Regions from separate parts of the Dietzia sp. Cai40 genome, predicted to be linked through region 1. Evidence: predicted binding sites of a transcription regulator. Region 1 holds the regulator's gene; the other holds the start of a gene.

The links. Region 1 encodes LexA, which represses DNA repair genes until DNA is damaged. Its sites were predicted from a motif close to CGAACANNTGTTCG; they were not measured.
Region 2: G6022_RS12845 (HNH endonuclease signature motif containing protein) is a predicted target of LexA. The motif match lies at 3,370-3,383, and genes of this name have one in related genera.

The regions. Positions count from the first base shown of each region.
Region 1 is NZ_JAALEB010000227.1:3,507-24,288, forward strand. It holds gene hrpA (ATP-dependent RNA helicase HrpA) at 1-1,219, shown strand, start outside; gene nrdR (transcriptional regulator NrdR) at 1,278-1,733, opposite strand; gene lexA (transcriptional repressor LexA) at 2,440-3,108, shown strand; gene hflX (GTPase HflX) at 3,148-4,596, opposite strand; gene dapF (diaminopimelate epimerase) at 4,611-5,537, opposite strand; gene G6022_RS09560 (malate synthase G) at 5,656-7,836, shown strand; gene G6022_RS09565 (IclR family transcriptional regulator) at 7,941-8,687, opposite strand; gene miaA (tRNA (adenosine(37)-N6)-dimethylallyltransferase MiaA) at 8,684-9,646, opposite strand; gene G6022_RS09575 (hypothetical protein) at 9,643-10,341, opposite strand; gene G6022_RS09580 (DUF349 domain-containing protein) at 10,535-11,920, shown strand; gene G6022_RS09585 (hypothetical protein) at 11,996-12,571, opposite strand; gene miaB (tRNA (N6-isopentenyl adenosine(37)-C2)-methylthiotransferase MiaB) at 12,559-14,127, opposite strand; gene G6022_RS09595 (regulatory protein RecX) at 14,154-14,762, opposite strand; gene recA (recombinase RecA) at 14,762-15,868, opposite strand; gene G6022_RS09605 (DUF3046 domain-containing protein) at 16,091-16,285, opposite strand; gene G6022_RS09610 (PspA/IM30 family protein) at 16,354-17,181, opposite strand; gene G6022_RS09615 (helix-turn-helix transcriptional regulator) at 17,279-17,611, opposite strand; gene G6022_RS09620 (nicotinamide-nucleotide amidohydrolase family protein) at 17,628-18,140, opposite strand; gene pgsA (CDP-diacylglycerol--glycerol-3-phosphate 3-phosphatidyltransferase) at 18,161-18,748, opposite strand; gene G6022_RS09630 (YciI family protein) at 18,825-19,106, shown strand; partial or broken gene G6022_RS09635 (DNA translocase FtsK) at 19,126-20,782, opposite strand, start outside.
Region 2 is NZ_JAALEB010000336.1:671-11,008, forward strand. It holds partial or broken gene G6022_RS12835 (allantoicase) at 1-3, shown strand, start outside; gene G6022_RS12840 (NAD(P)/FAD-dependent oxidoreductase) at 202-1,749, shown strand; gene G6022_RS12845 (HNH endonuclease signature motif containing protein) at 1,773-3,365, opposite strand; gene G6022_RS12850 (XRE family transcriptional regulator) at 3,693-4,328, opposite strand; gene G6022_RS12855 (amidohydrolase family protein) at 4,510-5,916, shown strand; gene G6022_RS12860 (ABC transporter ATP-binding protein) at 5,913-6,677, shown strand; gene G6022_RS12865 (ABC transporter permease) at 6,677-7,627, shown strand; gene G6022_RS12870 (ABC transporter substrate-binding protein) at 7,762-8,943, shown strand; gene G6022_RS12875 (FAD-binding oxidoreductase) at 8,981-10,309, shown strand; gene G6022_RS12880 (creatininase family protein) at 10,306-10,338, shown strand, end outside.

The sequences.
Region 1 (20,782 bases):
CGGCCTGCGCGAGGAGCTGTACACGGAGATGCTCCGGACGCTCCCCAAGTACCTGAGGCGTCTGTGTTCCCCGCCCGCCGAGTACGCGGCACTGCTGGCCGGTGACCTCGCCCCGCGGTCGGCACCGCTCCCGGTGGCGCTCGCCGCCGCGCTCTCGGCCCGCATAGGCACGACCGTCGAGCCCCGCGAGTTCCACCCGGAACAGCTCCCCGACCATCTCCGCATGCGTTTCGAGGTGGTCGACGGTGACGAGGTCGTCGCGGCCGGTACGGACCTGGGAGCACTACGCAGTCGGTTGGTGGACAAGGTCCGTGCCACGCTCAACTCCAGACTCGTCCCCGATGACGGACCTCATCGGGCGTGGACCGCGGACACGATCGGGGACCTGTCGCCCTCGATCACCGGCACGGTCGACGGTGTGGAGGTGACGGTCTACCCGGCCCTGCAGGTCCGCCCCGACGGCATCCACCGGATCGCCTGCGCCACAGAGACGGAACGTCGAGCCGCGCAGACGACAGCGGTACTGACCCTGATCTCAGCGGACCTGATCTCGGCGGCATCGATAGTCCGGGGTCGTCCGGTCGAGCAACGCCTCGCGCTCACCCAGTATCCCCACGGGGGTGCCGATGGACTGGTCTCGGACGCGGCGCTGGCGGCGTGCGGGCGGCTGATCGCCGGACGCAGAGGAGAGCCGGTACTCACCGTGCACGACTTCGACGAGTTGCGAGCGCGCGCGCGATCCGAGGCGCCGGCCGCCATCACGGCCTCGATCTCCGCCGCCCTTCCGGCGTTGGTCGCCGCGCAGTCGGTCTCCGCCCGGCTGGACCAGGTACCACGCGACCTCGCGGACGACGTCAGGCCCGCTCTGGACTTCCTCGTGGGAAAGGGATTCCTCGCCCGACACCCGGCGGAGGTCCTCCCGCAACTGGAACGCCACGTGAGGGCGATCGACCTCAGGCTGGACCTCGCGGAGAAGTCACCGTCGAGGTACCGGGAGCTCGCCGCCCGGTTGGAGAAGTCGGAGGCCACTGTCGCGGAGGCGACGGCGGCGCTCCGCCGACGACCGGGTGGGGCGCGGGCAGCCCGGGATCTCCGGTGGATGTTGGCCGAATACCGTGTCGGCCTCTTCGCGCAGTCTCTGGGTACCGCGCGCCCGGTCTCCGCCGAGAGGATCGAGAAGGCGGTCGCCGCCGCGCTCTCCCGGCGGAACGCGCGTTGAGCCCTCACACCGCCCGTACACAGGAGCCGATCCCGGTGCGACGCGGAGACGACCGGGACTAGTGAGCAGCGTGCCGTTCGCGAAGGGCGATGATCTCGCTCTCGAAATCCGCAGCGGAACTGAATTGTTTGTACACGGAGGCGAATCGCAGATACGCGACCTCGTCCAGATCTTGTAGAGGCCCCAGGATCGCCAGCCCGATCTCGTGAGCGGGGACCTCTGAGGCGCCGCCGGCCCGGACAGCGTCTTCGACCTGCTGCGCGAGCCGCCGGAGCGCGTCCTCGTCGACCGACCTCCCCTGGCACGCGCGTCGCACACCGCGGACCACTTTGTCGCGGCTGAAACGCTCCGTCACACCGTTGCGCTTGAGGACGGTCAACAACGGGGTCTCGAGGGTGGTGAACCGGTGTCCGCAGTCGGGGCACTCGCGTCGACGCCGGATCGCCTGCCCTTCGTCGACCGACCGCGAGTCGATCACCCGTGAGTCCTCGTGGTGACATATGGGGCAGTACATTCCAGCTTCGCCATTCGTCGACCTGGTCCGAACCGCTCCGCCGGCCGGAGCCGACGGCGGTGCGGGGGCGACGGGCCGCCGTCCCGGGTCCATTCTAGGAGGCGATACCGTGGGTCACGCGTAGGCGGGCCCGCCCAGGAGTGCCAATGCGAGCAGCATCAGGATTCCGAAGACGATTCCACAGGCCACCAGAGCCCACGTCGGCACATCGTCCACCACCGGCGCACTCGACCTCGCCTCGCTACCGCATGCCCTGACCCTTTCCGCGGACGCGGGGCGGACGAGCACTCGCCGTCCGGGCGCCACCGACCGCGTGGCCGTCTGGCGCCCCCGGTCGAGCGTGCGGATGACGGGACGGGCCCCGGCATCAGGGCGGGGACGCACCCTGGACGAAACGGGCCGGTCGTGATCGGTCACGCAGACCTCCGTCCAGGGCACGGAGGGACGCGATCGTGGCTGCATCTCCATAACGGTCATGAGAACTCCCAACTCGATACGGTGTGCGAACCTCATTCGCACGCCCGTGTGCCTTGTTGTGCACATCTGTTCGAACCCGAACCTGCCTAGAGTTGTATCACGCGGGTCCGACAGAGTCGACATTCGTGGCGACATTTCTTCGAACACCTGTGTGGCGCTCACGTCCGACGGGCAGTAGGGTGTACACAGATAGCGACGTCGAACACCCATTCGCCGAAGGGACCCCCACATGCCCAAGCCCGACTTCGAGGCCCTGACGACCCGCCAGAAGAGCGTTCTGTTGCACATCCACGACACGGTCAAGGACCGGGGCTATCCCCCGAGCATCCGAGAGATCGGTGACGCCGTCGGTCTGCAGTCGACCTCCTCGGTGGCCCACCAGTTGCGGACGTTGGAGAAGAAGGGCTTCCTGACCCGTGATCCGCACAAGCCGCGGGCGGTCGACGTCCACGGCGTCCCGGGGCAGCGGTCCCGAGGTCGTCGCGCGCCCGTCCAGCAGGAGACGCGTCCCAGCGGGGCCGTGGAACCCGTCTACGTCCCTGTCCTGGGGCGGATCGCGGCCGGCGGTCCGATCCTCGCCGAGCAGGCGGTGGAGGAGGTCTTCCCCCTCCCCTCCGACCTGGTGGGTTCCGGGGACCTGTTCATGCTCAGAGTGGTCGGCGAGTCGATGATCGACGCCGCGATCTGTGACGGGGACTACGTGGTGGTGCGCCGTCAGAACGTCGCGGACAACGGCGAGATCGTGGCGGCGATGATCGACGGGGAGGCCACGGTCAAGACTTTCCGCCGGGATTCGAGCGGGGTGTGGCTCCTGCCCCACAACCCGTCGTTCAGTCCGATTCCCGGGGAGCACGCGACGATCCTCGGAAAGGTCGTCACGGTCTTCCGCAAGCTCTGAGCCGGCCGGATCCGAGTGTCGCCTGATCCGTCGACGGGGTCAGGCGACACCGTCACGGGATCCGGGGACCCGATACTCCCCGAGCTCTCCGGCCACGGAGGCCGGAAGCCGGACCACGATCCTCGTGCCGTCCTTCGTGTGATCCTCGTCCACCACGGCGCCCTCCGCGTGGACACGGGAGACCACATCACCCCGGGTGAACGGGATCTCGAGTGTGACCTCCGTGTCCCCGGAGGCGACCACCCGCATTATTCGGTCGAGGAGCTCGTCGAACCCCTCACCCGTCGCCGCCGAGACGAAGACCGCGTCCGGCAGGGCGTGGTGCAGTTCCGTCAACACCACCGGGTCAGCGACGTCGACCTTGTTGATCACCACGAGTTCGCGGGGCCTCTCGGCCTTCTGCTCTTCCACGACGTCGTTGATGACGGTGCGGACGGCCTCGATCTGGCGCAGGGGGAAGGCGTCCGATCCGTCGACGACGTGCAGGAGCAACTCGGAGTCCACGACCTCCTCCAACGTCGAGCGGAACGCCTCGACGAGCTGGGTCGGGAGGTGTCGGACGAATCCGACCGTATCTGTGAAGACCACGACCCGCCCGTCGGGGAGCTCGGCCCGCCGCGTGGTGGGGTCCAGCGTGGCGAACAGAGCGTTCTGGACCAGTACGCCCGCACCGGTCAAGCGGTTGAGCAGGCTCGACTTCCCGGCGTTGGTGTACCCGGCGATCGCGATCGACGGCACCGGGGTGGCGCGACGGCGATGCCGCTTGGTGTCCCGGGCCTGCTTCATGCCCTTGATCTCACGGCGCAGCCTCGCCGTGCGCTCCCTGATTCGGCGGCGGTCCGTCTCGATCTTGGTCTCACCGGGACCACGGAGTCCGACGCCTCCGTTGCTGCCCGCCCGGCCACCCGCCTGCCGGGAGAGTGCCTCACCCCAGCCACGCAGTCGCGGGAGCATGTACTCCATCTGCGCCAAGGACACCTGGGCCTTACCCTCACGGCTGGTCGCGTGTTGGGCGAAGATGTCGAGGATCAGCGCGGTGCGGTCGATCACCTTGACGTTGACGACCTTCTCGAGCGCGATGAGCTGACCCGGCGTGAGCTCGCCGTCGCAGATCACCGTGTCCGCCCCCGTCGCGGTGATCACGTCCTTCAGGGTCTTGGCCTTCCCCGAACCGATGTAGGTGGCGGGGTCCGGCTTGTCGCGGCGCTGGATCAGCGCGTCGCAGACCTCGGAGCCTGCGGTCTCGGCGAGCTGTGCCAACTCGGCCATCGCGGCCTCCGCCTGGGCGGCGGTGCCCTCGGTCCAGACCCCGACCAGCACGACCCGCTCGAGGCGGAGTTGGCGGTACTCGGCGTCGTTGACGTCCTGGAGTTCGGTCGACAACCCGACGACCCGGCGCAGCGAGGAGCGCTCCTCGAGCTGGAATTCTCCGACCGAAGGGTCATGGTCTCGTGTGGCCCGGTCAGGGGCGGTGTCATCGATAGTCATTCACCGGCATCATCTCACAATTCCGGTCGGGACGCCTCCGTGCGGCGCGCGGGTAGCGGTCGCCGGTACCGCCCCTCGGCGACGATCACGGACGGCCCCGTCAGAGTGGAACCCACGCCGGTCAGGGCCACCGCGACCTCTCCCCCGGGAACGGACACCACCACGTCACCGGTGGCCTGTCCGGCGTCGGCGAGGGCCGCGACGGCCGTGGCGACGATTCCGGTGCCGCAGGACATCGTCTCCCCGGATCCTCGCTCGTGGACGCGCATCGACACCCGACCGTCGGTGAGCGGGGTGGCGATCTCCACGTTGACGCCGGCGGGGAAGAAGCCGGTGTCGAACTCGGGCGCCTCGTGCACCGGCAGTTCGCGCAACCCGTCGGCCCCCAGGCCCGGGACCACGCACGCGAGGTGGGGGTTACCCATGTCGACGGCGAGTCCGGCGTACACCCGGCCACCGAGCTCCACGGACGAGACCCCGAAAAGCCGGGGCTCGCCCATGTCCACACGGACCACGGCCTGGTCACCGTCATGGATCAGAATATCGGCGGGCCGAGGACCGGATCGTGTGCCCACGGGGATCCGGCCGGCCCCGACCCTGCCGGTCGCCACCAGGGCGTGGGCGAACACCCTGACCCCGTTCCCGCACATCTCCGCGATCGATCCGTCTGCGTTCCGGTAGTCCATGAACCAGTCCGCGGCGTCGACGCCCTCCGGGAGGACGGCGAGGACGCCCTGGTCGACCAGTGCACCCGCGGTGGCGATGCGCAGCACCCCGTCGGCGCCGAGGCCGGCCCGTCTGTCGCAGACGGCGCGCACCAGGTCCTCGTCGAGGTCCACCTCCGCGTGGTCGTCGGGCAGGACCACGAAGTCGTTGAGCGTTCCGTGCCCCTTGATAAAGGCGAGGCCGTCGAGAGTGGCGGTCGGGGGCGCGGGTGTCATGCCATCAGATCCTAGCCAATCCGACCGCCGTTCCACGCTGCGGAAAACCCGGATGATCCCTCGGCAGGGGGGCACTACAGTCGGAGGCGAGAACGGTCCCTATGTGAGGAGAGCATCGATGTCCGAACGCATCACCGTCGGCGACGTCCAGGTCGACGAGGTCCTGTACGACTTCGTCAACACCCAGGCGATCCCGGGCACCGGGGTCGATCCCGACGCGTTCTGGGCGGGAGTCTCCGAGATCTTCACCGACCTGGCCCCGCGCAACCGCGAGCTGCTCGCCGTCCGCGACGACCTGCAGTCGAGGATCGACTCCTGGCACCACGAGAACCCCGCCCCGATCGACCCGGCCACCTACCGTGCGTTCCTGCAGGAGATCGGCTACCTGGTCCCGGAGCCGGACTCCGTTCAGGTCAGCACCCAGAACGTGGACGACGAGATCGCCACGGTCGCGGGCCCCCAGTTGGTCGTGCCGATCATGAACGCGCGTTTCGCGATCAACGCCGCCAACGCCCGGTGGGGTTCGTTGTACGACGCGCTCTACGGCACCGACGCGATCCCGGAGTCCGGTGGGGCCGAGCAGGGGTCCTCCTACAACAAGGTCCGCGGGGACCGCGTCATCGCCTGGGCCCGCGAGTTCCTCGACGACGCCGCGCCGCTCGACTCCGGCAGTCACGTCGGCACCACGGGCTACACCGTGGTGGACGGCCGACTGCAGGTGACACTCGCCGACGGGGCGACGACAGGCCTCGCCGATCCCGCACAGTTCGTCGGCTACCTGGGCGACGGCGCCGCCCCGACCTCGGTCCTCCTGCGCAACAACGGCCTTCACGTGGAGGTCCAGATCGACGCCGACTCACCGATCGGATCGACCGACTCCGCCGGCGTCAAGGACGTTGTCCTGGAGTCCGCCGTCTCCACCATCATGGACTTCGAGGACTCCGTCGCGGCCGTCGACGCCGAGGACAAGACCCACGGCTACCGCAACTGGCTGGGTCTGATGAAGGGCGACCTCTCCGAGGAGATCAGCAAGGGCGACAAGACCTTCACCCGCGTCCTCCACGACGACCGGGTCTTCACCGCGCCCGACGGATCCGGCGAGGTCCGGCTCCACGGCCGCTCGATGCTCTTCGTCCGCAATGTGGGGCATCTCATGACCACCCCCGCGGTCCTCGACGCGGACGGGAACGAGTTGCCCGAGGGCATCCTCGACGCCCTGATCACCTCGCTGGCGGGCATGCACGGCATCGCGCCGGGCAACGAGCGCGGCAACAGCCGCACCGGGTCCATCTACATCGTCAAGCCCAAGCAGCACGGCCCGGCCGAGGTGGCCTTCACCACCGAGCTGTTCGGCCGGGTCGAGGCGCTCCTCGGTCTGCCGGAGAACACCCTCAAGGTGGGCATCATGGACGAGGAGCGGCGCACCTCGGTCAACCTCGCCGCCTGCATCGCCGAGGCCACCGATCGCGTCGTCTTCATCAATACCGGCTTCCTCGACCGGACCGGGGACGAGATCCACACCTCCATGGAGGCCGGCCCAATGATCCGCAAGGGTGAGATGAAGTCCGCCCGCTGGATGACCGCCTACGAGGACTTCAACGTCGACACCGGCCTGGCCTGCGGTCTGCGCGGTCGCGCGCAGATCGGGAAGGGCATGTGGGCCAAGACCGACCTCATGGCCGAGATGCTCGCCGAGAAGATCGGGCAGCCGAGGGCCGGCGCCAACACCGCGTGGGTGCCGTCGCCGACCGGCGCGACCCTCCACGCGACCCACTACCACCGGGTGAACGTGATGTCCCGACAGGAGGAACTCCTCGCCGGCGGACCGCGCGCGAGCGTCGACGACATCCTCAGCGTCCCCCTCGCGACCGACACGAACTGGACCGACGCCGAGAAGAAGGAGGAGGTCGACAACTCGTGCCAGACCATCCTCGGTTATGTCGTCCGGTGGGTCGAACAGGGCATCGGCGTCTCGAAGGTGCCGGACATCCACGACGTCAACCTGATGGAGGACCGCGCCACCCTGCGGATCTCCTCGCAGATGCTCGCCAACTGGATCCGTCACGACATCATCACGGCCGAGGACGTCGAGGACTCGTTGCGCCGGATGGCGGAGATCGTCGACCAGCAGAACGCCGGTGACGAGGCATACCGGAACATGGCGCCGGACTTCGACTCGTCGATCGCCTGGCAGGCCGCCCGCGAGCTCATCCTCGAGGGGACCGGGCAGCCCTCGGGCTACACCGAGCCGATCCTGCACCGTCGCCGCCGCGAGTTCAAGGCCGCCAACGGGCTGTAGAACGGCCCCGCCGCGAAGCCCGGAAGGATCCGCTGCCCGCACACCGGGATCCGCTTCCCCACAGGGGTAGCGGATCCCGGGCCGAGGTAGCGGATCCTTCCGCGTCAGGGGTGCAGGTCCGCGACGGCCGCCCTGAGGACCCCGACGGCGGCGTCGCGGCGCTCCTCGGTGAACCTCGCCTCGGGCCCCGACGCGGACACCGCGACCGCGGCGTCCCCGACCCCCACCGTGATCGCGACACAGCGGACGCCCTCCTCCTGTTCCGACTCGTCGGTGGCGAACCCCACCCTGCGTACGCGGGCGAGCTCGTCCAACAACCGGTCCGGGTCGACGATGGTGGCATCCGTGTACCCGGGCATGCCGGTCCGTTCCAGCATCGCGCGGACCTCGTCGTCGTCGTCCCGGGCGACCAACGCCTTCCCCACCGCCGTGCAGTGCACGTGCACCCGACGGCCCACCTCGGTGAACATCCGCATCGAGTGCGGCGACGGGACCTGGGCGAGGTACACGACACCGTCCCCCTCACGAACGGCGAGGTTGGCGGTCTCGCCGGTCCCGTCGACCACGGCCGCGAGCACCGGCTGGGCCCACGACCACGTCGCCCTCCCCGCGACCTCGCCGATCCGCTGCAATCGGGGGCCGAGCAGATAGTCGCGGCGCGCGTCCCGGCGGAGGTGACCCGACTCGGCGAGCGTCCCGCACAGCCGGTGGACGGTGGCCGCGGCCAGACCCGTGTCGGCGCACAGCTCCCCGAGGGACGCGCGGCCGCCCCGCCGGGCCAACGAGTCGAGGAGGGCGAACGCCCGGTCGACCGACTGGACGCGGGTGCGGCCGGGGTTCGAGGCGCTCATCGCGGAGCCTCACCGAGGAGCTCGAGTGCTGTCTCCACAGGGGTCCGTCCACCGCGGGGCGTGCCGTCGACCTGGCGGGTGTCGGTGTCGATCCACCTGATGCGGTGATCACGCCCGAACCACGACCGCTGCCTGCGCACGTACCGGCGGGTGCCGATCACCGTGCGCTCCCGGGCGCGGGCCACCCCCTCGTCGTCGATCCCCAGCTCGTCGTCCATCTCGTCGAGAACCTGCGCGTACCCGATGGCCCGCCGGGCCGTCACGCCCTCGAGCAGTCCGAGCCCGACGAGCCCACGCACCTCGTCGATCAGCCCGTCGGCGAACATGCGCCCGGTACGGGCGTCCAGCCGGTCATCGAGCTCGGGAAGCGCGCACCGTAGGCCGAGCAGCCGCGTGCCCCACCGAGGTGCGCCGATGGTCGGTCTCGAGGCGGAGAACGGCTGACCGGTCAGCTCCACCACCTCCAGTGCCCGAACAGTCCGGCGGGGATCGGTCGGCAGGATGGTCCGAGCGGCCTCGGGGTCCGCGCGGGCGAGCTCGGCGTGCAACGCCCGGACCCCGATCTCCTCGAGGCGCCGTTCGTAGCGCGCCCGGACCGCGGGATCCGTGTCGGGGATGGACCAGCCGTCGACCAGGGCCTGGATGTACATCATCGATCCTCCGCACAGGATCGGCACGTTCCCGCGCTCCCGGATCTCCGCGATCTCGCGCTCGGCCTCGCGACGGAAGTCGGCGACGCTCGCGGTCTCGGTCACCTCGAGGACGTCGAGCCTGTGGTGCGGGATGCCACGTCGGAGGGACGGCGGGAGCTTCGCGGTACCGATGTCCATGCCGCGGTACTGCTGCATGGCGTCACAATTGACCACCTCCCCGCCCAGCCGCTGCGCCAGATCGAGGGCGAGGTCGGACTTCCCGGTGCCGGTCGGGCCCACCACCGCGACCGGTGCGGGGCCGCTCACCCGTGACCCCACTGACCCGGGGAATCCGACGACGACGAGAGATCCCAGCGAGCGCAGTGATACCCCACACCGAACGGCGCCCAGGACACCGACTCCACCGCAGACCTCTCCCCGACCAGCCCGGCCAGCCCGAGCCACGCGGGCCGGCTCCACCACCCCACGGCCTCCGCCACCGCGTCACCGGGATCGGGCAGCGGGCCACCGCGCCGCAGCCACTCGGTGAGCTCCGAGTCGAGGGCGACACCACGCGGGTCCTCGGGCACGGGTGCCCGGGGGGTGAGGGAGGCGGGACCGTCCCCCACGACGACCACGAGGGTGTCGCGCCCGGGGGGCCGAGAGACCCGTCCACCGCCGGTGACGCCCGCGAACGACCGGGGCTGGTCGATCCCGGCGCGGTCGAGCAGCCACCATGCGATCAGGGCCGCGTCGGGGACATCGTCGTACTCGGCTTCCACCGCCTCGGAACGCCCGACCCGGACCGCCGCCCCCCACCTCGACAGCGAGGAACGGACGTCACCCATCGTCCGCCCCTCGGGGTCCGAGCCGAGCACGAGCACCCTCTCGAGGCCGGACGACGCCGTCCTGAGCAGATCCAGCGCGGCGTCGACCTGGCCGGCGGTCTCCGCGGCCGCCTCTCCGGACAGTTCGGGCACCAGAACCGGCGCGCCGGGGACCAGGACGACAGGGGTGCTCACACCGAGCACCTTACTGACCTCCGCGGGAGCGCCCTCCCGGGACTCTGTCGGACTCGCTGGGGATACCCCGGCGCCCGGGCGGCGGTTGGTACACACTAGGGGGATGCCGCCCCCTCACCGGGCCGGCGAGGCGACGACCGGTGGGATCCCGGCGATGGTGCCGTGTCACGCGGCAGAACGAAACGAGGACCAGATGAGCGACCAGTCACCGACCACCCCCGGGGAGGCGAACCCCGGAACGTCCGCACCGACCCCCACGCCGACCCCGGGCCCGCGTCCCGGTGCGCCGTCCCCCGCAGCACTGGCCCGGAAGGTGGCACCGCGAGCGGTGGCGGCCCCCGAGTCGCGCATCGTCCGGGCGTCGGACCCGTCCGAATGGGGTCGGGTCGACGACTCCGGCGCCGTGTTCGTCAGGACCTCCGAGGGCGAACGCCAGGTCGGCTCCTGGCAGGCGGGTGCACCCGAGGAAGGTCTGGCCCACTTCGGCCTCCGGTACGACGACCTGGTCGCGGAGGTCTCACTCCTCGAGGCGCGACTCGACTCGCACCCACAGGACGCGCGAAAGACCCGGGCCTCCGCCGAGGCCCTCGCCGAGCAGCTCCCCTCCGCTGCGGCCGTGGGAGATCTCGACGCCCTCGCGACCCGACTCGCCACCGTGGTCGAGCGCTCCGGCGCTGTCGAGGTCGAGGCGCGCCAGCGCAAGGACGAGGAGCGCGCCACCGCGATCGCCCGCAAGGAGGCGCTGGCCGTCGAGGCGGAGGAGATCGGTGAGTCGTCCACCCAGTGGAAGGCCGCCGGCGATCGCCTCAGGGAGATCCTCGACGAGTGGAAGACCATTCGCGGCATCGACCGCAAGACCGACGACGCACTGTGGAAGCGCTTCTCCAAGGCCCGCGAGGCGTTCAACCGGCGCCGTGGTTCCCACTTCGCGGAACTCGACCGCACCCGCGCCTCCGTCAAGCGGGTGAAGGAGGAGCTGGTCGAACGAGCCGAAGCCATCTCGGCCTCGACCGACTGGAACGACACGGCCACCGCGTTCAGGCGCCTCATGGACGAGTGGAAAGCCGCGGGCCGCGCTCCCCGCGAGGCCGACGACGCCCTGTGGAAGCGCTTCAAGGCGGCCCAGGACACGTTCTTCGACGCCCGCCACGCCGCGGCCGCCGAGCGTGACGCGGAGTTCGAGGGCAATGCGGACGCCAAGGAGGCGCTGCTCACCGAGTTCTCGGCCCGGATCGACCCGGACAAGGGCCTCGACGCGGCCCGTGCCGCGCTACGGGAGCTACAGACCCGCTGGGAGGAGATCGGCAAGGTCCCGCGGGAGAGGATGGGGCAGCTCGAGGGACGGATCCGCGCCCTGGAGAAGTCCGTCTCCGACGCGGCCGACGCCGAATGGCGGCGTACCGACCCCGAGGCCAAGGCCCGCGCCGCCCAGTTCTGGGTGCGGGTGGACGATTTCGAGGCACAGGCCGCGAAGGCCGACGCGGCGGGCAAGTCGAAGGACGCCGAGAAGGCCCGCGCGCAGGCCATGCAGTGGAAGGAATGGGCCGAGGCCGCCGAGAACGCGGTCGACACCCGCTGATCACGCCGACAGGGCCCCACCGACACGGTGGGGCCCTGCTGCACGGGGTGGGTCCGACGGGTGCGGCGACCCGGTTCAGTCGCGGTGGCGGACGGAGTCCTCGAGCTCGCGCTGTTCGGGGGTGCGCGCCCACAGCACGCCGGCCAGGGTCATCACCAGCAGCAGCACCAGGATCACGCTGACGTACAAGCCGATCCCGGGGGCGCCGAAGTCCTGGAAGTCGGGGTTCGGTCCCCGTCCGGACTGGCGCAGCCAGATCGCCAGCATCCCGTACACCGTGGCCACGCAACTGGCGCCCCAGGCGATCCCCGCCGCCCACCACTTCTGGGTGATGATCATGACGGCGCCGAACAGGATGGCGCCGGCCGAGTAGAGCAGGACGAACACGTGGGAGGGCAGCGAGGTCTGTTGGTCCCGGGCCGCCTCGGTGAAGAAGAGCACGTCCAGTCCACGCACCCCGTCGCTGTGGGGAAGCGCGAGAGCGGCGGCGAGCAACACGATCAGCAACGCCGACGCCAGATAGGCCCTGCCGATGACGAGGGTGTGGCCCAACATCCTGTCCCTGCGTCGGAACTCCGAATCCACGGTCCTGCTGGATTCCATGATCCCCTGGATGGGGTCCGGGCGGTCAGCGGTGTTCACGTGAGGCATCCCTTCTGGGTGGTGTCGGAGGCGAGGGCATCACGTCGCAGCGTGGGCAGTCCGAGCCCCACGCCAATCGGGGGGGTCTCCGGCTTCTCACCGGCCTCGTGCCGGTCACCCGCCCTGGTGGCCCGACAGGTCAGCACGCCGTCGTCGGCGAGCAGATGGTGCGGGGCGGCCGAGCTGATCCGGGTGGTGACCACGTCGCCGGGTCGGATCCGCCCGGCGTGCTCCCCCACCGGGGCGAAGTGCACCAGACGGCCGTCCCGGGCCCTGCCGGTCATCCGGGCGGTGGCGGCGTCCTTCCGGCCCTGGTCGGCGGTGACGAGCAGCTCGACCTCGCGACCGACCTGCTTCCGGTTCTCCTCGAGGGTGATCCGCTCCTGCAGGTCGATCAGCCTCTCGTAGCGCTCCTGCACGACGGACTTGGGTATCTGGTCGGTCATCGTCGCCGCCGGAGTCCCCGGTCGCGGTGAGTACTGGAAGGTGAACGCGCTCGTGAACCGCGCCTTCTCCACGACGTCGAGGGTGGCCTGGAAGTCCTCCTCGGTCTCCCCGGGGAATCCGACGATGATGTCCGTGGTGATGGCCGCGTGCGGCATCGCGGCCCGCACCCTGTCCAGGATGCCCAGAAAGCGCTCCGACCGGTACGAACGGCGCATCGCGCGCAGGACACGGTCCGAGCCGGACTGCAGGGGCATGTGAAGCTGCGGGCACACGGCGGGGGTGTCGGCCATCGCCTCGATCACGTCGTCGGTGAACTCCGCGGGATGTGGTGAGGTGAACCGGATCCGCTCGATGCCCTCGACCCGACCGGCGGCGCGCAGCAACTTCGCGAAGGCGCCCCTGTCGGATGGTTCGGCGGGATCGTGGAACGACCGCCCGTAGGCGTTGACGTTCTGTCCGAGCAGGGTGACCTCCAGGACACCCTCATCCGCCAGTGCCTTCATCTCGGCGAGGACCTCACCGGGTCTCCGGTCCACCTCCTTGCCGCGGAGGGACGGGACGATGCAGAACGTGCAGGTGTTGTTGCAGCCGACGGAGACCGAGACCCAGCCGGCGTAGGCGGACTCCCGGGTGGCGGGAAGGGTCGAGGGGAAGTGCTGGAGCGAGTCGGCGATCTCCACCTCGGCCCGCTCGTTGTGCCGGGAGCGCTGGAGCAGGGTGGGCAGATGCCCGAGATTGTGGGTACCGAAGACGACGTCGACCCACGGGGCCCGTGAGACCACGACGTCCTTGTCCTTCTGTGCCAGGCATCCGCCGACCGCGATCTGCAGTCGGGGATTGGCGTCCTTCCACGGCCGCAGGTGGCCGAGCGTGCCGTACAGGCGGTTGTCCGCGTTCTCGCGGACCGCGCACGTGTTGAACACCACGAGGTCCGGAAGATCGCCCCGGGCGGGATCGGCCTCCCCCTCGAACGGCACGTACCCGGCCGCGTCGAGCACGCCCGAGAGCCGCTCGGAGTCATGGACGTTCATCTGGCACCCGAAGGTCCGCACCTGGTACGTGCGCCCCTCGACGCGCTCGACACCGGTGTCTCCGGCCGTCGCCTGCAGGTCGGTCACGAGAGAATCCACGCAGGCCAGGGTACTCAGGGCGACACCTGGGCCGCCAATTCGGCATCGACCACCGTCATCGCCAACCCCGTCGGATAGCCCCGGCGGGCGAGGAACGCCACCAGCCTGCGCCGTTCTCCCTGGAGATCCGCCCCGGGACCGGGGTCGACCGGGCTGCGGCTGAGCCGCGCGCGCACGAGGTCGGTGGCCTGCTGTCGGTCATCGGCCTCGTCGATGCCGGCCACCGCCCCCGCGATATGCACCTCGGCGACGCCCTTCTCGCGCAGCTCGCGTTCGAGTGCACCCCGCGACCGTCCGCGTCGACGCCGCCGACCCCTGACCCATTCCGAGGCGAAGTCCGCGTCATCGAGCAGACCCCAGGCGCGGACCCTGTCCAGGGCCTCGTCCACCGCATCCGGCGCATGCTCCTTACCCAGAAGCCGCTCCCGCAGTTCGTGTCGGCTCCGTGGCCGGTGGCGCAGAAGCCGGAGAGCCGCCGTCGCGGCCTCGTGGGCCTCGGGGGCCAACGGAGGCAGGTCCGAACTGCTTGACGGCCTGGCCTCCACCGCCGCGATCGCGGTGCGCAGGTCGTACGCGTCGACACCCTGCCCCCGCTCGGCCGCACGCGGGTCCTGCACGCTCATCAGAACTCGACGGGCACCACGTCGATGGGCGCGTCCTCGTCGGACTCCGCCTCGATCTCCGCGATCTCCGCACCCGCCCCGATGTTGAGCTTGTCGAGGATCTTGCGCTCGATCTCGTCGCGGACCGAGGGGTTCTCCTTGAGGTACCGGCGGGCGTTCTCCTTGCCCTGACCCAACTGGTCCGCCCCGTAGGTGAACCAGGAACCCGACTTCTTGACGAAGCCGTTCTCCACGCCCATGTCGATGAGCGATCCCTCGCGACTGATGCCCTCGCCGTAGAGGATGTCGAACTCCGCGATCTTGAACGGCGGCGCGATCTTGTTCTTGACGACCTTGACCTTGGTGCGGTTACCCACCGCATCCGCGCCGTCCTTGAGGGTCTCGATCCGGCGCACGTCCAGGCGGACGGAGGCGTAGAACTTGAGCGCCTTACCGCCCGTGGTGGTCTCGGGCGAGCCGAACATCACCCCGATCTTCTCGCGCAGCTGGTTGATGAAGATCGCGGTGGTGTTGGTGTTGTGCAGCGCACCCGTCATCTTGCGGAGCGCCTGGCTCATCAGTCGCGCCTGCAAGCCCACGTGGCTGTCGCCCATCTCGCCCTCGATCTCCGCCCGCGGCACCAACGCCGCGACGGAGTCGACCACCAGGATGTCGATGGACCCCGACCTGACCAGCATGTCGGCGATCTCGAGCGCCTGCTCACCGGTGTCCGGCTGGGAGACGATGAGGTTGTCCGTGTCCACGCCGAGCTTGCGGGCGTACTCCGGATCCAACGCGTGCTCCGCGTCGATGAACGCGGCGATCCCGCCGGCGGCCTGCGCGTTGGCCACCGCGTGCAGCGCGACGGTCGTCTTGCCGGACGACTCCGGACCGTAGATCTCCACGACGCGGCCCCGTGGGAACCCGCCGATCCCGAGTGCCACGTCGAGGGACAGGGCACCGGACGGGATGACCTGGACCGGCGGCCGGGTGTCGTCCCCGAGCCGCATGACCGACCCCTTGCCGTAGGTCTTGTCGATCTGCGCGAGCGCCAACTCCAGCGCCTGTTCGCGGTTCTGGGCCACGCCCGTCCTGGTACCTGACTTGGCGGTGGTCTTGGGGGCCATGATGCTCTCCGTTCGTGCTCGACCTCCGGTGTCGTGCCGGACGGTCTGTGTGGTCTGCTCGCTCGCGGACGCTACGGGTCGGGTACGACAGATACGTCTTGCACGAGCCCGGCAACCCTTCACTGTGGAGGGATGTCGCCCTGTGGACGGGCCATCCCGTCATCACATGACCCGAGTGTAGACGAACGCGTGTTCGAGATCGAACGACACGCCGCCACGGGGTCAGCGTAATGAGTCGGGAACCTCGAACTCCGAACACAGCGCCAACCAGACCTGCTTGACGGAGGCACCGGCGTCGATGGCCTCGTCGGCGGTGCGCCCGTCGAACGCGGCCAGATGATGGGACCTCACGAGATGATCGGCCCGCAGGTCCCCGAAGGCCTCGACGGTCCGGGCCCTGAACTCGGTCAGTGTCACGTGTGCCCCTTCACCACGGACGAGGACGGGCCGCCGGATAGTTCACCGGCGGCCCGTCCTCGGACGACTCACTGCTGTTCGGTCTGCGCCTGCTGCTGAGGCGGGGTGGCGGACTGCGGCTGCCCCTGGGGGAGCTGGGACGCAGAGCCGGTCCCCTGTCCGAGCTGACCACCCTCGGCCTTCATCGACGCCCGGATCTGCTCGAGACGGCTGTGCCCGGCCATCTGGGTCGAGGCCTGCTCGACCTCGAGCATCCGGCCCTGAACCGAGTTCTGGGCGAGCTCCGCCGACCCGAGGGCGTTGGCGTACCGCCGCTCGATCTTGTCGCGGACCTGGTCGAGGTTCGGGGTGTTCCCGCCCGACGAGACCTCGGACATGGACTGCAGCGACGCGCTGACCTGCTCCTGCATCTTGGCCTGCTCCAGCTGGCTGAGCAGCTTGGTCCGTTCGGCCACCTTCTGCTGGAGCACCATCGCGTTCTGCTCCACGGCCTTCTTGGCCTGGGCCGCGGCCTGGAGCGACTGGTCGTGGAGTCCCTTGAGGTCCTCGACGTTCTGCTCGGCGGTGACCAGCTGAGCGGCGAAGGCCTCCGCGGCGTTCTCGTACTCGGTCGCCTTCTGGGTGTCGCCGTTCTGATGGGCCTGCTCGGACATCTGCAGTGCCTGCCGCGTGGAGCCCTGCAGCTTCTCGATGTCGGCGAGCTGGCGGTTGAGCTTCATCTCCAGCTGCCGCTGGTTGCCGATCACGGCGGCCGCCTGCTGGGACAGCTGCTGGTGCTGCCGCTGCGCGTCCGAGATGGCCTGCTGGATCTGGACCTTGGGGTCAGCATTCTCGTCGATCTTCGAATCGAACAACGCCATGAGGTAGCGCCATGCCTTGGTGAACGGATTGGCCATCGCTGCGTAGTGTCCTTCTGCCGATTCGGACGACTGGTCGGTACCACGGTACCGAACAAGGTCGGGGGGCGACCACCGGGCGTTGCCGGGGTGGGGCTCAGGCCGCGAGGACGGGCTCCGCGACGGTGCCCGGGAGCGAGACGGTACCCGGGGGCGAGACCTCGAGGGCCGCGCGGATGAGGATCTCGCCGAGCGAGACGTCGAGCGCACCCGAGATGGACGCGAGCAACTCGCTCGAGGCCTCCTTGCGACCACGTTCGATCTCGGAGAGGTACCCGGGACTCACCCGGGCGGCGTCGGCGACGTCCCGCAGGGTCCGCCCCGAATCGCCCCGCAGGCCGCGGAGCACCGTCCCGAGGGTCTCCCGCAGCAGCGGGGGCCCGCTCCGGTGGTCCGGTCGGGGCAGCGTGGTCATCTGGATGTTCGGCATCACGGGGTACAACGCCTCACGTCGCCGATTCGTTCCCGACCTCGTCGGCGATCCCCACCAGCAGATCGAGGGCGGCGGCACAGGCCGCCCGACGGATCTCGGCTCGACCGCCGTCCAGGGAGAGCTCGGTCGACCGCGCCGCGACTCCCGGCACGCAGATCCCCACGTGAACGGTCCCCACGGCCCTCCCCTCCTGGCGGTCGGGTCCCGCCACACCGGTCAGACCCACACCGACGTCGGCGCCGCATCGCTCCGCCGCCCCCAGGGCGAGCGCGCGCGCCGTCTCCCCCGACACGGCCCCGTGCCTCCGGAGAACCTCCTCGGCAACGCCCGCGAGAGTGTGCTTGAGATCGGTGGCGTAGACAACCAGGCCACCCCGGAGCACCGCGCTCGCCCCCGGAACCCCCGCCACCGTGGCCGCGAGCATCCCCGCGGTCAGCGACTCGGCGGTCGCCAGGGTCCACCCGCGCCCGCCGAGTGCGGCCACCGCGGCCGCGGCACCCGGATCGGGGAGATCAGCGGAGGTCATGGCAACCCGGGCCGGGGGGCTCAGTGCCCGGCCCTGGCGGCCTGACGCGCCTTCACCAGGTAATCGATACCCGTGTAGACGGTCAGGACCAGCGCCACGCCGATCACGGCCCATTCGACGGGCCAGACCCAGTGCGGTAGCGGGAGGATCAGCATGCCCAGCCCCAGGGTCTGGGTCACGGTCTTGAGCTTGCCACCCTTACTGGCCGCCACCACGTGGTCGACGCCGAACAGACGCCAGAGGGTGATCCCCACCTCGCGGACGAGGATCACGATCGTCACCCACCAGAACAGCTCGTGGACCAGGGACAGCGAGATCATCGCCGCCGCCATGAGCGCCTTGTCCGCGATCGGGTCGGCGATCTTGCCGAAGTCCGTCACCAGACCCAGCCGCCGGGCGAGGTACCCGTCCACGTAGTCGGTCGCCATCGCGAACACGAAGACGACGAACGCCCCCACCCGCCACCAGGGATCCTGGGCGCCGGCGACGAAGAACAGGACCACGAAGACGGGGACCAGGAGGATCCTCACCACCGTGAGGACGTTCGCGATGTTGAGGACGGGGACCTCGTCGGTCCGGCGTCCGTTCTCGCGCGTGGAAGCAGTCACCCCCTCACCTTAGCGAGGACGGCGGGAATACCCTTGGTCGCGACGCACCCCCGACCCCGATCCCAGGAGATCCACGATGCCGCTCTTCGCCGTCACCTACCGCTACTCCGACGCCCAGACCCAGGAGCGGGAGGCCAACAAGCCCGCCCACCGCGAGTGGCTGTCCGCCCGCGTCGACGACGGGTCCGTCCGGTCCGTGGGACCGTTCGTCGACGGATCCGGGGCGTTGCTGGTGGTGGAGGCCGACGACGACGAGGCCGCACGATCGCTCGTGGGCGACGACCCCCACTGCCTGCGCGGAATGGTCGCGGAGGTCACGGTCCGGGAGTGGAAGCCGGTTTTCGGCGCCCTCGCCTGACAGGCACCCCGCCCGGCCGCTACCCCACCGGGGTCTCGGCCGGATCTCTGAGCTCGGCCGGCTCGTCGTCCGGATCCTCCTCCGGCGGGGCCCCGCCCTTGATCATCCAGAGCACCGAGGCGAGTTCCTCGGGCTTGACCAGCACGTCGCGTGCCTTGGACCCCTCGGAGGGTCCGACGATGTCGCGCGACTCCATCAGGTCCATGAGCCGACCCGCCTTGGCGAACCCGACGCGGAGCTTGCGCTGCAGCATCGAGGTGGACCCGAACTGGCTGGAGACCACGAGCTCGACGGCCGCGAGCAGGTCGTCGAGGTCGTCCCCGATGTCGCCGTCGATGTCCTTCTTGGACTCCTCCTTGGCGGCGGTGACGGTGTCGTCGTAGTCGGGCTCCGCCTGGTTCTTGGCGTAGTCCACGACCTCGTGGATCTCCTCGTCGGTGATGAACGCACCCTGCATACGGATGGGACGCGAGGCACCCATCGGGATGAAGAGCCCGTCGCCCATACCGATGAGCTTCTCCGCCCCGGCCTGGTCGAGGATGACCCGGGAGTCGGTGAGCGAGGACGTGGCGAACGCCAGGCGGGACGGCACGTTGGTCTTGATGAGGCCGGTGACCACGTCGACGGACGGCCGCTGCGTGGCCAGGACGAGGTGGATGCCGGCCGCACGGGCCTTCTGGGTGATGCGGACGATCGCGTCCTCGATGTCGCGGGGCGCGGTCATCATGAGGTCGGCGAGTTCGTCCACCACCGCGACGATGTACGGATACGGGCGGTACACCCGTTCGCTGCCGGGCGGCGTCGTGATGGCTCCCGACTTCACGCGCTCGTTGAAGTCGGTGATGTGGCGAACGCGGGTGGACTTCATGTCCTGGTAGCGCTGTTCCATCTCCTCGACCAGCCACGCCAGCGCGGCGGCCGCCTTCTTGGGCTGCGTGATGATCGGGGTGATCAGGTGTGGGATCCCCTCGTACGGCGTCAGCTCGACCATCTTGGGATCCACGAGGATCAGGCGCACCTCGTCCGGTGTCGCGCGGGTGAGCAACGACACGAGCATCGAGTTGACGAAGCTGGACTTACCCGAACCGGTCGAGCCGGCCACCAGGAGGTGCGGCATCTTGGCCAGGTCGGCGGTGACGAAGTCGCCCTCGATGTCCTTGCCCAGTCCGATGAGCATCGGGTTGTGCTTGGTGGCGGTCTTGGGGTCGGTGAGCACGTCGGCCAGCCGCACCAGTTCGCGGTCGAGGTTGGGCACCTCGATGCCGACCGCGGACTTGCCGGGGATCGGGGCGAGGAGACGGACGTTGTCCGTGGCGACCGCGTAGGCGATGTTGCGGTGCAGGGCGGTGATCTTCTCGACCTTGACGCCGGGGCCGAGTTCGACCTCGTAGCGCGTGACCGTCGGGCCGCGGGTGAATCCGGTGACCGCGGCGTCGATCTTGAACTGCTCGAGGACGCCCTGGATGGCGTCGATCATCTGGTCGTTGGACTCGCTGCGCGCCTTGGGCGGGTCCCCCGCGGTCAGCAGGCTGACGGGCGGCAGGGTGTACTCGACGCCGTTGAGCAGTTGCTTCTGGGAGTCGAGGCGCTCGACATCGCTGTCCGCCGCGGTGTGGGTGGACGGGGTGTTGGTCTGCGGCACCTCGGTCGTGCCGCCGGCTCCGCGCGCCTCCGCC
Region 2 (10,338 bases), on a different contig from region 1:
TAACACGGTCGAAAAGCCGTGCTGCCAGACTCGGCCTCGACACCACGATGGTGCGGTCGGCCCCGCCGATCCGACCGCCGGGTCCCACGGTCCGGCGGTCGAGTCATCAGTCAGGCATCGCCGTGGTGTCCGCCCGGGCACAGGACCCGGGTGGGCCCGCGACATCGACCCGGGCCCGCTGAGCCCGGGAGATCCACCGCCATGACCTCCGTCACCACCGACTCCGTGAGCACCGAACCCGGGACCACCGAACCCGGGACCGGGGCCCGGACCTCCCGCCGCCTGCCCGACGCGGACGTCCGACTGGCGACCCTCCGGGCCCGTGTGCACGAGGACATCTCCGCCACCAGCCATGCCCGCGACTGGATCCCCCGCGTCCCCGGGTCCACCGAACTCGACGTCCTGGTGATCGGCGGCGGGCAGGCCGGTCTGGGCACGGCGTTCGCACTGCAGCGCCAGCGGATCGACCGCGTCCTGGTGGTGGACGACGGTCCGGAGCACGAGGTGGGCTGTTGGGACCGCTACGCCCGCATGCACACCCTGCGCAGCCCCAAGCACATGAGGGGTATCGAATTCGACGTCCCGTCCCTCCACTTCCGGCGCTGGTTCGAGGCCGTCTACGGAGAGGCCGCCTGGGCCGCCGTCGAACTCATTCCCCGCCTGGACTGGAACGACTACCTGCGCTGGTACCGGGAGGTCACGGGTGTCCGCGTCCACCATCGGACCCGGGTGACCGCGATCCACCGCCCCGCCACCCCGGACGGGCCGTTCTCCGTGGAACTGCGCGGCCCGGAGGGACAGGAGACCACGCTGACCGCCAGGCGCATCGTCTGCGCGCTCGGGCTCGCGGGCGGGGGCGGGGTGCGCGTGCCGGAGTTCATCTCCTCTCTGCCCCGCGAACGCTGGTTCCACACGGAGGACCCGATCGACTTCACCGCATTGCGGGGTCAGCGGGTGGCGGTGCTGGGCGGCGGCGCCTCCGGGTTCGACAACGCGGCCACCGCGCTGGACCACGGCGCCGTCCGGGCGCATGTGTTCGTGCGACGGGCGACGGTCCCGGCCTCCAACCCGCTGCGGTGGATGGAGTTCCCGGGCATGCAGGAGCGCTTCTACGACCTGGACGACCAGCGCAAGTGGGACTTCGGCGTGATGTCCGGAGGTCTTCCGCAGCCGCCCACGCAGCACGCGGTGTGGCGGTGCTTCACTCACTCCGGCTTCGCCTTGCACACCGGCTGTGGGTGGAACGCAGTCTCGATGGTCCACACCGGCACCGGTGGGCAGGAGATCGCGATCGACACCACCAGGGGGCGGTTCCACGCTGACGTCGTGCTGTCCGCGACCGGATACCAGGTGGACCTGCAGATGCGTCCGGAGCTCACCGAGTTCGTCGACGACATCGCGTTGTGGTCCGACCGCCACCCTCCCGCGGTCGATCACCCGGCCGGACGGAGTCCCTACCTGGGTCCGGGGTTCGAGTTCACCGAACGCGATCCGGGCACCGCCCCGTGGCTCACCCGCCTGCACCATTTCTCGACCGGAGCGCGGGCCTCCATGGGCGTCACCGGGAACCAGCTCTCCGGGATCTACGGCGGGATCGGGCGGATCGCCTCGGCGATCACCACTGCGATCACCCGCGAGAACTGGGACAGGCTCGCCGGTGACTTCGCGTCGTTCGAGCACATCGAGGTCCGATCCATCGGTCCCCACGACGCCTCCGACGGGTGGTATCCGACGAGCTCGCGCTTCTGACGTCGAGAGTCGCGCGCAGCCCATCAGAACGGGGGCTCCTCGTCCGACAGGGGAGTCGACGGCGTGGGCGGAGACACCGGACCGGTCTGTGGTGCCTGTCGCCAGAGTCGAGCCTGCGCACGGAGGTTGCGTCTCTCGACATCGCGACGGTGGCGCAGGTGGGGTCGCCGCCGCGACTCGGCCGATCCGAAGCCGGTCTCACCCGCTTCGGCTGCCTCCCGCTGTAGTCGGCTCGCCTCAGGGTGTCGTGGTGCGGCGTGGCCGGCGAAAGGCCCCGTGGGGAAGGTCGTGATGCGGGTTGCGGGGTCCCTGTCCGGGTGGTGGGGGCCGTGTATCCACACGTATGAACCGTCGGTCTCCCGGTAGTAGGCCCACACCCCGTCGGTCTTGAGTCTGTGGTGGAAGCGGCAGAGGGTGCCGAGGTCGTCGCACGTCGTGTGTCCGCCCTGGTCGGGGTGGTCATGGTCGAAGGGGACGATGTGGTCGAGGTCGGATTTCTCGGCGGAGGTCTGGCAGCCGGGGAAAACGCACGTACCGTCGCGCCCCCGACAGAAGCGGGCCAGGGCCTCGGACGGGGTGTGGCGCCGCGCAGCGGCGGTGTCCGGATCCGCGAGTTCGGAGAGTGCGTTGACCCGCCGCCTGGCGTCGCGCTGCAGTTCCTCGGCGGTGTGCCGGGTGATCGGCCCGTACCCGGCGAGGGTGATGCCGCGATTGTCCGGGGTGCCATCGTCGTATGCGTGGATGATGACCCGGCGAGCCGCAGACCGGGCTTCCGGGTCGGCGGGGTGTTCTCCTTGCGGGTCGGGCAGGCAGGCCCAGCCGCGGCTGAGCGCGAGCAATCCGGCGGCGCGGAGCTGGCCGAGGGGGCGCGGATCGTCGGCCGAGGCGGTGCGGGCGAGGGCCTCGATACGGTCCGCGATCTCCAGCGCGTCCTCGGCGGTGAGTGTGGCCGAGATGATCGCACGGTCGTCCCGGAGGGGCACCAGCTCCACGTCCTGGTCACGTCGCGCCTGCCGGGCGCGGGCATCGGCACCGAGTGGATCGCAGGCCGCGACGGTCTTGATGAGCATCTTGCGCAATGGGCCGAGCCTCGGCGGGTGGGTCCGGCGCCTGGTGGGAGCCAACCCGTCGCTGATCCGCCGATCGAGTTCGGGCATGAGGTGATCGGCCACAAGGGCTGTCTCCTCGGCGATGGTGTGCGCGGCGAGGATTCCTATCCACCCCGTCGCCAGTAGCGCCGCCGTTCGGGGGAGCCGTTCGGTCAGTTCGACCGCGGTGGTCACCAGACGGGATGCGCCGTGGCGTGAGAGCGCCATAGAGGCGCCGATCATCGTGGCGGCGGCGTCCCACGGATCACGATGGCGGTCGTGCTCGGTGGCGAAACGATCGGTGGCGGAACGGACACAGTCGTAGGCGTAGGCGAGCGTCCGACCCTCGGCCGCGCAGATCGTCCTCTGGGCGAGGTAGCCGCGTTGTTGGCCCGGGTCCCACCGGGCGAACGCCTCGGGGACCAGCACGGGGAGTGCGGGCCCCATCCACGTGGTGAATCCGGGAGGCGGGATGAGCGCCTCGGGAGGCTCGACGTCGTCGGAAGCAGGGGGAGGTGTCGCGATCATGGTTCGATAGTATGTTCGAGATCTGACACGGTGTGGAGGCGTGGATTCCGTGGGCCTGACCTGCGATGCCCTGCACGCGGCGTGCAGGGCATCGCAGGTCAGCGGGGTGTGGGGCGACGGTCCGACGGGGTTCGGCGGAGTGCCGGCGGGAGAGTGTCCGTGGAAAAGAAGGGACTCCGGGCGGCGCGGGATGGCACGGGATGATTCGGTGCGGGTGCGGGTGCGGGTGCGGGTGCGGGTGCGGGTGCGGATCCGGTGGTCCCGACCTGGGGTGCCCTGCTCGGCCCCTGCAGGGCAACGCAGGTCGGAACCGTGTGGGGCGGTGACTCAGCCCGGTCGTGCCACGATCAGGCAGGCCTGCCCGCCCTCGGGCACGTACCAGCGGTGGGGGAGGGTGCCGTCGTACCTCGCGACATCCCCCGCCTCCAGTCGGCTGAGAGACTCGCCCACCTCGAGCAGGACCGTGCCCCTGGTGACGTACACCCATTCGCGGCCCGGGTGTTCGAAGAATCGGCCCGGCACGTGATTGGTTTCCACGAACTCGAGGAACTGCGTGTCGTTGGGCCCGCCCGGAAGTAGTCGGGTGTGCCCTCCGACGGTGCCCTCCGCGCGGGTGAGGACGGCGCCCTCGGAGGCGCGACGAATGTCCACGCATCCGCCCGTCGCCGGTGGCGAGTCGCCTGCCGTCGACGGGTCGCCCGCCGGCGCGTCGGGGCCTCCGGGCGTCGGGGCGACGGCGTCGACCGCTTCGAGTAGGTGCGCCTGTGTGGTGCCCAATGCGTGGGCGAGCCCCTCGAGCGTCGACATGCTCGGGGCCGCCTTGCCACGCTCGATCTGGCTGAGGAACGGTTGCGAGATGCCGGCCTGGCCGGCCACCGCCACGAGGGTAAGGCCGAGTTGCTGACGGTGGTGCCGGATGCGTGCACCCAGGCGCGCGAGTCCGTCGCCACGTAACCCCGACACCGGTGTCTCCCATCGTCAGTGAGCGGTTACAGATCAGATCCGGCGGGGTAATCCGGGCGAAACACCGACCCGTGACACTGATCTGTATTGACGAGGTCAATATCCCGCGTCCTGGTCGAAAGCGCAAGGCACCACACCGACCCGGCCGGGGACGGTCCGGCAGAGCAGGAGAACCCAGTCAGTGGACACACTCACCCGCCAGCGTGGAGAAGGGTCCCCGGAGCCAGGCGCTGCCGCCCCGAGGCTGGACGGCGCAACCGCCAGGTCCGGCATCACCGCCCCGGAGCCGGACGGCACCGCCGGGAGGCAGGTCGACCGCATCGCCGGGGTGGGGCTGCTCGACGGCCGGGTGGTCGACGTGGACATCGCGGGCGGAGTGGTCGTGGCGGTCACCGACGCGGGAGTCGACACCACCGGGGGGTCGGGGCCTGTGGGGCCGGCGGTGATCGACGGTCGCGGCTACATGGCCCTCACGGCGCCCGCCGAACCGCACGCCCACCTGGACAAGGCCCTGAGCTGGGGTGCGACGCGCCCACCGGGCTGCGATCTGGGCGCCGCGATCGACGCGTGGCGGGCCTTTGCGGTCACCGTGGACGAGGACGAGATCCACGGACGGGCGCTGGCGGCGGCGCGGAGACTGGTGGCCAGCGGCACCACGGCGGTGCGCACCCATGTGGATCTGCACAGCGAGGGTGACCCGCTCCGCGGAGTCCGGGCCATGGTCCGGGTGCGCGACGAGCTCGCGGACGTGCTGGACCTGCAGATCGCGGTGATGGTCCGCGATGAGGACCCCGCCGAGCGGGCCCGCGACGCGATCGCGGCCGGGGCCGACCTCATCGGTGGCGCCCCGCACATCGCCCCCGACACCGCCGCGGAGACACACAGGTTGATCGACCTGGCCGAAGAGCTCGGGGTGGGCGTGGACCTGCACGTCGACGAGTTCCTCGACGGCGACCACGGCATGCTCACGGCCTTCACCGACCGGGTGGCCTCGTGGGAACCGGGCCGAATCCGGACGGCCGGTCACTGCTGCCGGATCGGCACGATGGACGCGTCCGGTCAGTCGGCCGCTGCCACCGCGCTGAGCGGCGCGGGTGTGGGAGTGGTGACACTGCCCGTCACCAACCTCTACCTCCAGGGGCGGGCGGAATGCACGTCCACGCCGCGCGGGCTGCCCCCCGTGCGGGCACTGCTGGACGGCGGCGTCACCGTGGGCGCGGGTGCGGACAACGTGCGCGACCCGTTCAACCCGGTCGGCCGCTCCGACGCGATCGAGACGGCGATGCTGCTGGTCATCGCTGCCCACCTCGACATGGACACCGCATGGCACCTGGTCACCGACGGCGCCCGCGACGTCATGGGATTGCCGCCCGCCGGTCCCGCTCCCGGCCGCCGCGCAGATCTGCTGCTCGTGCGCGCGAGCGGGCTCGACGACGTGATCGCCGACGCGCCCGTGGACCGGATCGTGCTTCGCGCGGGCCGCATGGTGTCCGCGAGGGCGTCCGTCCTCGTCGACCCCTTCCTCACACAGACCTCGACCCTCACACAGGCCTCGACCCACCCGCCCGATCTCCAGGAGGCACCATGACGACCCCAGCCCGCCCCGTCCTCCGGCCGGGTACCGAGATACTCGGTTTCTCCGACGTCGGGGTCACCTACCCCAACGGCACCCGCGCGCTCGAGGGCGTGGATCTCCGCGTGGGGGCCGGAGAGTTCGTCAGCGTGGTGGGACCCTCCGGGTGCGGCAAGTCCACACTGCTCGGGCTGGCCTCCGGCCTGGCGACCCATACCGACGGCTACATGCAGACCGGCACCGACCGGGTGGGGTACGTCTTCCAGGACGCCACGCTGCTGCCGTGGCGCACCGTCGCCCAGAACGTCGAGATGCTCGCCGAGCTCGACGGGATCGGCAAGGCCGAGCGGCGGCAGCGGGCGCAGGAGGCGATCGACCTCGTGGGGCTGACCGGCTTCGAGCACTCCCTGCCGCGAGAACTGTCCGGCGGGATGAAGATGCGGGTGTCGCTGGCCCGGTCGCTGACGCTGGAGCCCGAGCTGTTCCTGTTCGACGAGCCGTTCGGGGCCCTCGACGAGATCACGCGGCAGCGACTCGGTGACGAGCTCCTGGAGCTGTTCGCGGCCAAACGGTTCGCCGGACTGTTCATCACCCACTCGGTCGCCGAGGCCGTGTACCTGTCCACCCGGGTCGTCGTCATGTCCGGGCGTCCCGGCCGCATCGTCCACACCATCGACGTCCCCTTCGACGTCCCCCGCGACCCCGAGGTCCGGTACTCGGCCGACTACATCAACCTCGTCGGCGAGGTTTCCCGGGCTCTGGAGGAGGCACACTGATGAACACCACCACCACCACCACCACCGCTGCCGGCAGCACCTCGGCCGGCAGCACCTCGGCCGAGCCCGACGCGGACCCCGGGTCCGACACCCCGGCCCCGGGCGGGGCGACCACGGTAACCGCGCCCACCTCGGCGGAGACCGGGCGGCGGCGCCGGATCTCCGCGGACGGGGCGCTCGTGCGGATCGGCGGCCCGCTGGTCGTCCTGGCCGCCTGCCTGGCCCTCTGGTACTTCGTCAGCTACGTCGTGCTCGAACCCGCCCGCCGTTTCCTGCTGCCCCCGCCGCACGTCGTGATCACCGACGGGTTCCTCGGGCCCAATTTTCCGGCCATGCTCGAGGCGTTGGGTCGCACGACGGTCGTCGCCCTGACCGGCCTGGCGATCGCGTTCGTGATCGGGGTGGTGTGGGCGATCCTGATGAGTCAGGAGACGTGGGCGGAGCGCTCGCTGTTCCCGTACGCCGTGGTGCTGCAGTGCATCCCGATCCTCGCGCTGGTGCCGCTGATCGGCTTCTGGTTCGGTTTCGGGTTCACCGCGCGGGTGTTCGTCTGCGTGCTGATCGCATTGTTCCCGATCGTGTCGAACACCCTGTTCGGCCTCAAGTCCGTGGACCCGGGTCTGCGGAGGCTCTTCCGGCTTCACCACGCCGGCCGACTGACCGTGCTTCGCAAACTCGAGGCACCGGCGGCGCTGCCCGCGCTGTTCGAGGGCCTGCGGGTGGCCGCAGGGCTCTCCGTGGTCGGGGCGATCGTCGGCGACTTCTTCTTCAAGCAGGGGGACCCGGGGATCGGCATCCTCATCGACACCTATCGGGCGCGGCTGCAGTCGCCGGAACTGTTCGCCTCCATCCTGCTCGCCTCGCTGCTCGGTGTGGCCGTGTTCCTGGCCTTCGGGTTACTCTCCCGCAAGGTGGTGGGGCGGTGGTACAACGCCGACGACCAGCGGTGATGGCGAGAGTCTCGCCCCGGCCGTAACCCACATCTGCCCGACCGGCAACACAACCGAAACGTAGCACCGCTTCACTATAGATATTGATCACGTCAATACGGGAGGCCTGATCCGGCCCCCGGGAGGAGACCCAGATGCGCCGCACCCACACCACCAGGACCGTGCTCTCCGTGGCCGCCCTGTGCACCCTCGGAGCCGCCACACTGACCGCCTGTGGTGGTTCCGATTCCGAGTCCGCCGAGGCGGCGTCCGGATACAGCGGTGAGATCGGGGCCGTCGACCTCAGCGAGAGCTGCCCCGCCACCGTGGTCGTCCAGACCGACTGGAACCCGGAGGCCGAGCACGGACACCTCTACGAGCTGCTGGGCCCGGAACCCACTATCGACGCGGGCGCCAAGGCCGTCTCGGGCCCGCTGTTCGCCTCGGGGGAGTACACCGGGGTGGACGTGGAGATCCGCACCGGTGGCCCGGCAATCGGTTTCCAGCAGGTCACCGCGCAGATGTACCAGGACACCGACATCATGCTCGGCTACGTGGACTCCGACCAGGCCGTGCAGAACTCGCTCAACAATCCGACGATCGGGGTGTTCGCGCCGCTGGACATCAACCCGCAGATGATCATGTGGGACCCGGAGACCTACCCCGACGTGGCGCGGATCGCCGACCTCAAGGACGAGGGGACCCGAGTCCTGTACTTCGAGGGCAACGCGTACATGGACTACCTCACCGGTGAGGGCATCCTGGACCCCGAGCAGGTCGACGGCAGCTACGACGGGTCGCCGTCCAACTTCGTGGCGGCCGGCGGGTCGGTCGCGCAACAGGGTTACGCCAGCGCCGAGCCGTTCATCTACGAGAACGAGGTCGCCGAGTGGGGTAAGCCCGTGGCCTACGAGCTGCTCCACGACACCGGGTACCCGATCTACAAGTCCATGATGGCGGTGCGCTCGGCCGAGCTCGAGGACAACTCCGCGTGCCTGGAGATGCTCGTTCCGGTCCTGCAGCAGGCCGAGGTCGAGTACTTCGCGGACCCGGATCGCACCAACGCGGTGATCGTCGACGCCGTCGAGCAGTTCAACACCGGCTGGGTCTACAGCTCCGAGCTGGCCGACTTCGCCGTCGAGGCCATGCTCGACCGGGAGATCGTCGGCAACGGTCCCGACTCGACGGTCGGCAACTTCGACGAGGAACGACTGGCCGACATCGTCGGGATGGTCACGGGCATCTACGAGGCCGCCGACGTCGCGATCGCCGAGGACGTTGCACCGGAGACCATCGCGACCAACCGGTTCATCGACCCGGCCATCGGGATGAACTGATCCCCCCAGTGACCACCCGATTCAGGAAGGCACCCCAGTGAGCGAGACCCAGACGGCGTCGCCGACGGCTCCCACGGCCCCGGACGTGGCCGGACTCGTCGAGGATCTGAGTGACCTGCTCGGCCCGGAGCTCGTCCTCACCGACGACCGCAGCCTCGACAAGGCCTCACAGGACGGCTCGTATCTCAGCCCGATCCTGCGTGCGCAGTGGCCGATCGGCCGCCCCGAGGTGGTGGTTCGGCCCACGAGTGTCGAGCAGGTCCCGCCGATCGTCCGCGCGGCGGTCCGCCGCGGGGTCCCCATCACCTCACGGGGAAAGGGCACCGGCAACTACGGGCAGGTGGTGCCGCTGCACGGTGGTCTCGTGCTGGACCTGACCGCCCTGAGGGGCATCGACGACGTGGACCCGGAGGCCGGGACGGTCACCGCCGAGGCAGGCGTCCGCATGATGAGCCTGGAGAAGCGGCTCGCACGCGACGACTCCCAGCTGTGGATGTATCCCTCGACCGTGCAGTCCACGCTGGGGGGCTTCCTGGCCGGGGGGTCCGCAGGGACCGGAACGATCGTGCACGGCCGCAACCACGAGGGGTTCGTCGAGGCGCTCGACGTGGTCTACGCCCACCCCGACGCCGAGATCGTGCACCTGACCGGGGAGGACGCCCAGCCGTTCGTGCACACCTACGGGGTCGCGGGGATCATCGTCCGCGCCACCGTGAGGATCGAACCCCTGCAGGACTGGCGCTGCCTCTACGCCAGCTTCGACGATCACCACGACGCCTTCTCCGTGGTCCCGCGCATCCACCGTCTCGACCCTGCGCCGCGGCTCTGCTCGGCCGATGGCGCCCACGTGGCCGGGTGCCTACCGCCCGACGAGGCCATCCCGCCCGGCCGCGCGAGTCTGCGCGCGATCGTCGAGGCCTCCGTCGTGGACGAGGTGAGCGCCCTGGTCACCGGTGCCGGGGGAGTGGTGGAAGCGGTGCGCAAGGGGGTCAACGAGTCCATCAAGGTCTCGACCCTGTCCTACAATCACCCCACCCACTGGTTGCAGAAAGCGGAGCCGGACACGTGGTTCCACATGGAATGCCAGGGTGACGCGCTGGTGGAGCGGTTGGACGAGGTCGAGGCCGTCTATCCGGGCGGAACCCTGCACCTCGAGGCCGGCCACGGCCGAATGTTCGGCATGCTCAACGGTCACTACACCGACCCGGAGGCCGCCTACGCGGGAGTGCCCGTCCTGGAGGAGCTGGGCGTGAGGGTGCACTCCCCGCACCAGTACCGGGTGGACCACGGAACCGAGGAGGTGCGGGCGTTGGCGGCCCGGACCGACCCCCACGGCCTGCTCAATCCCGGGCGGTGGGAGGAATGATCGGGCCCGCCCGGCGCTATGCGGACCTG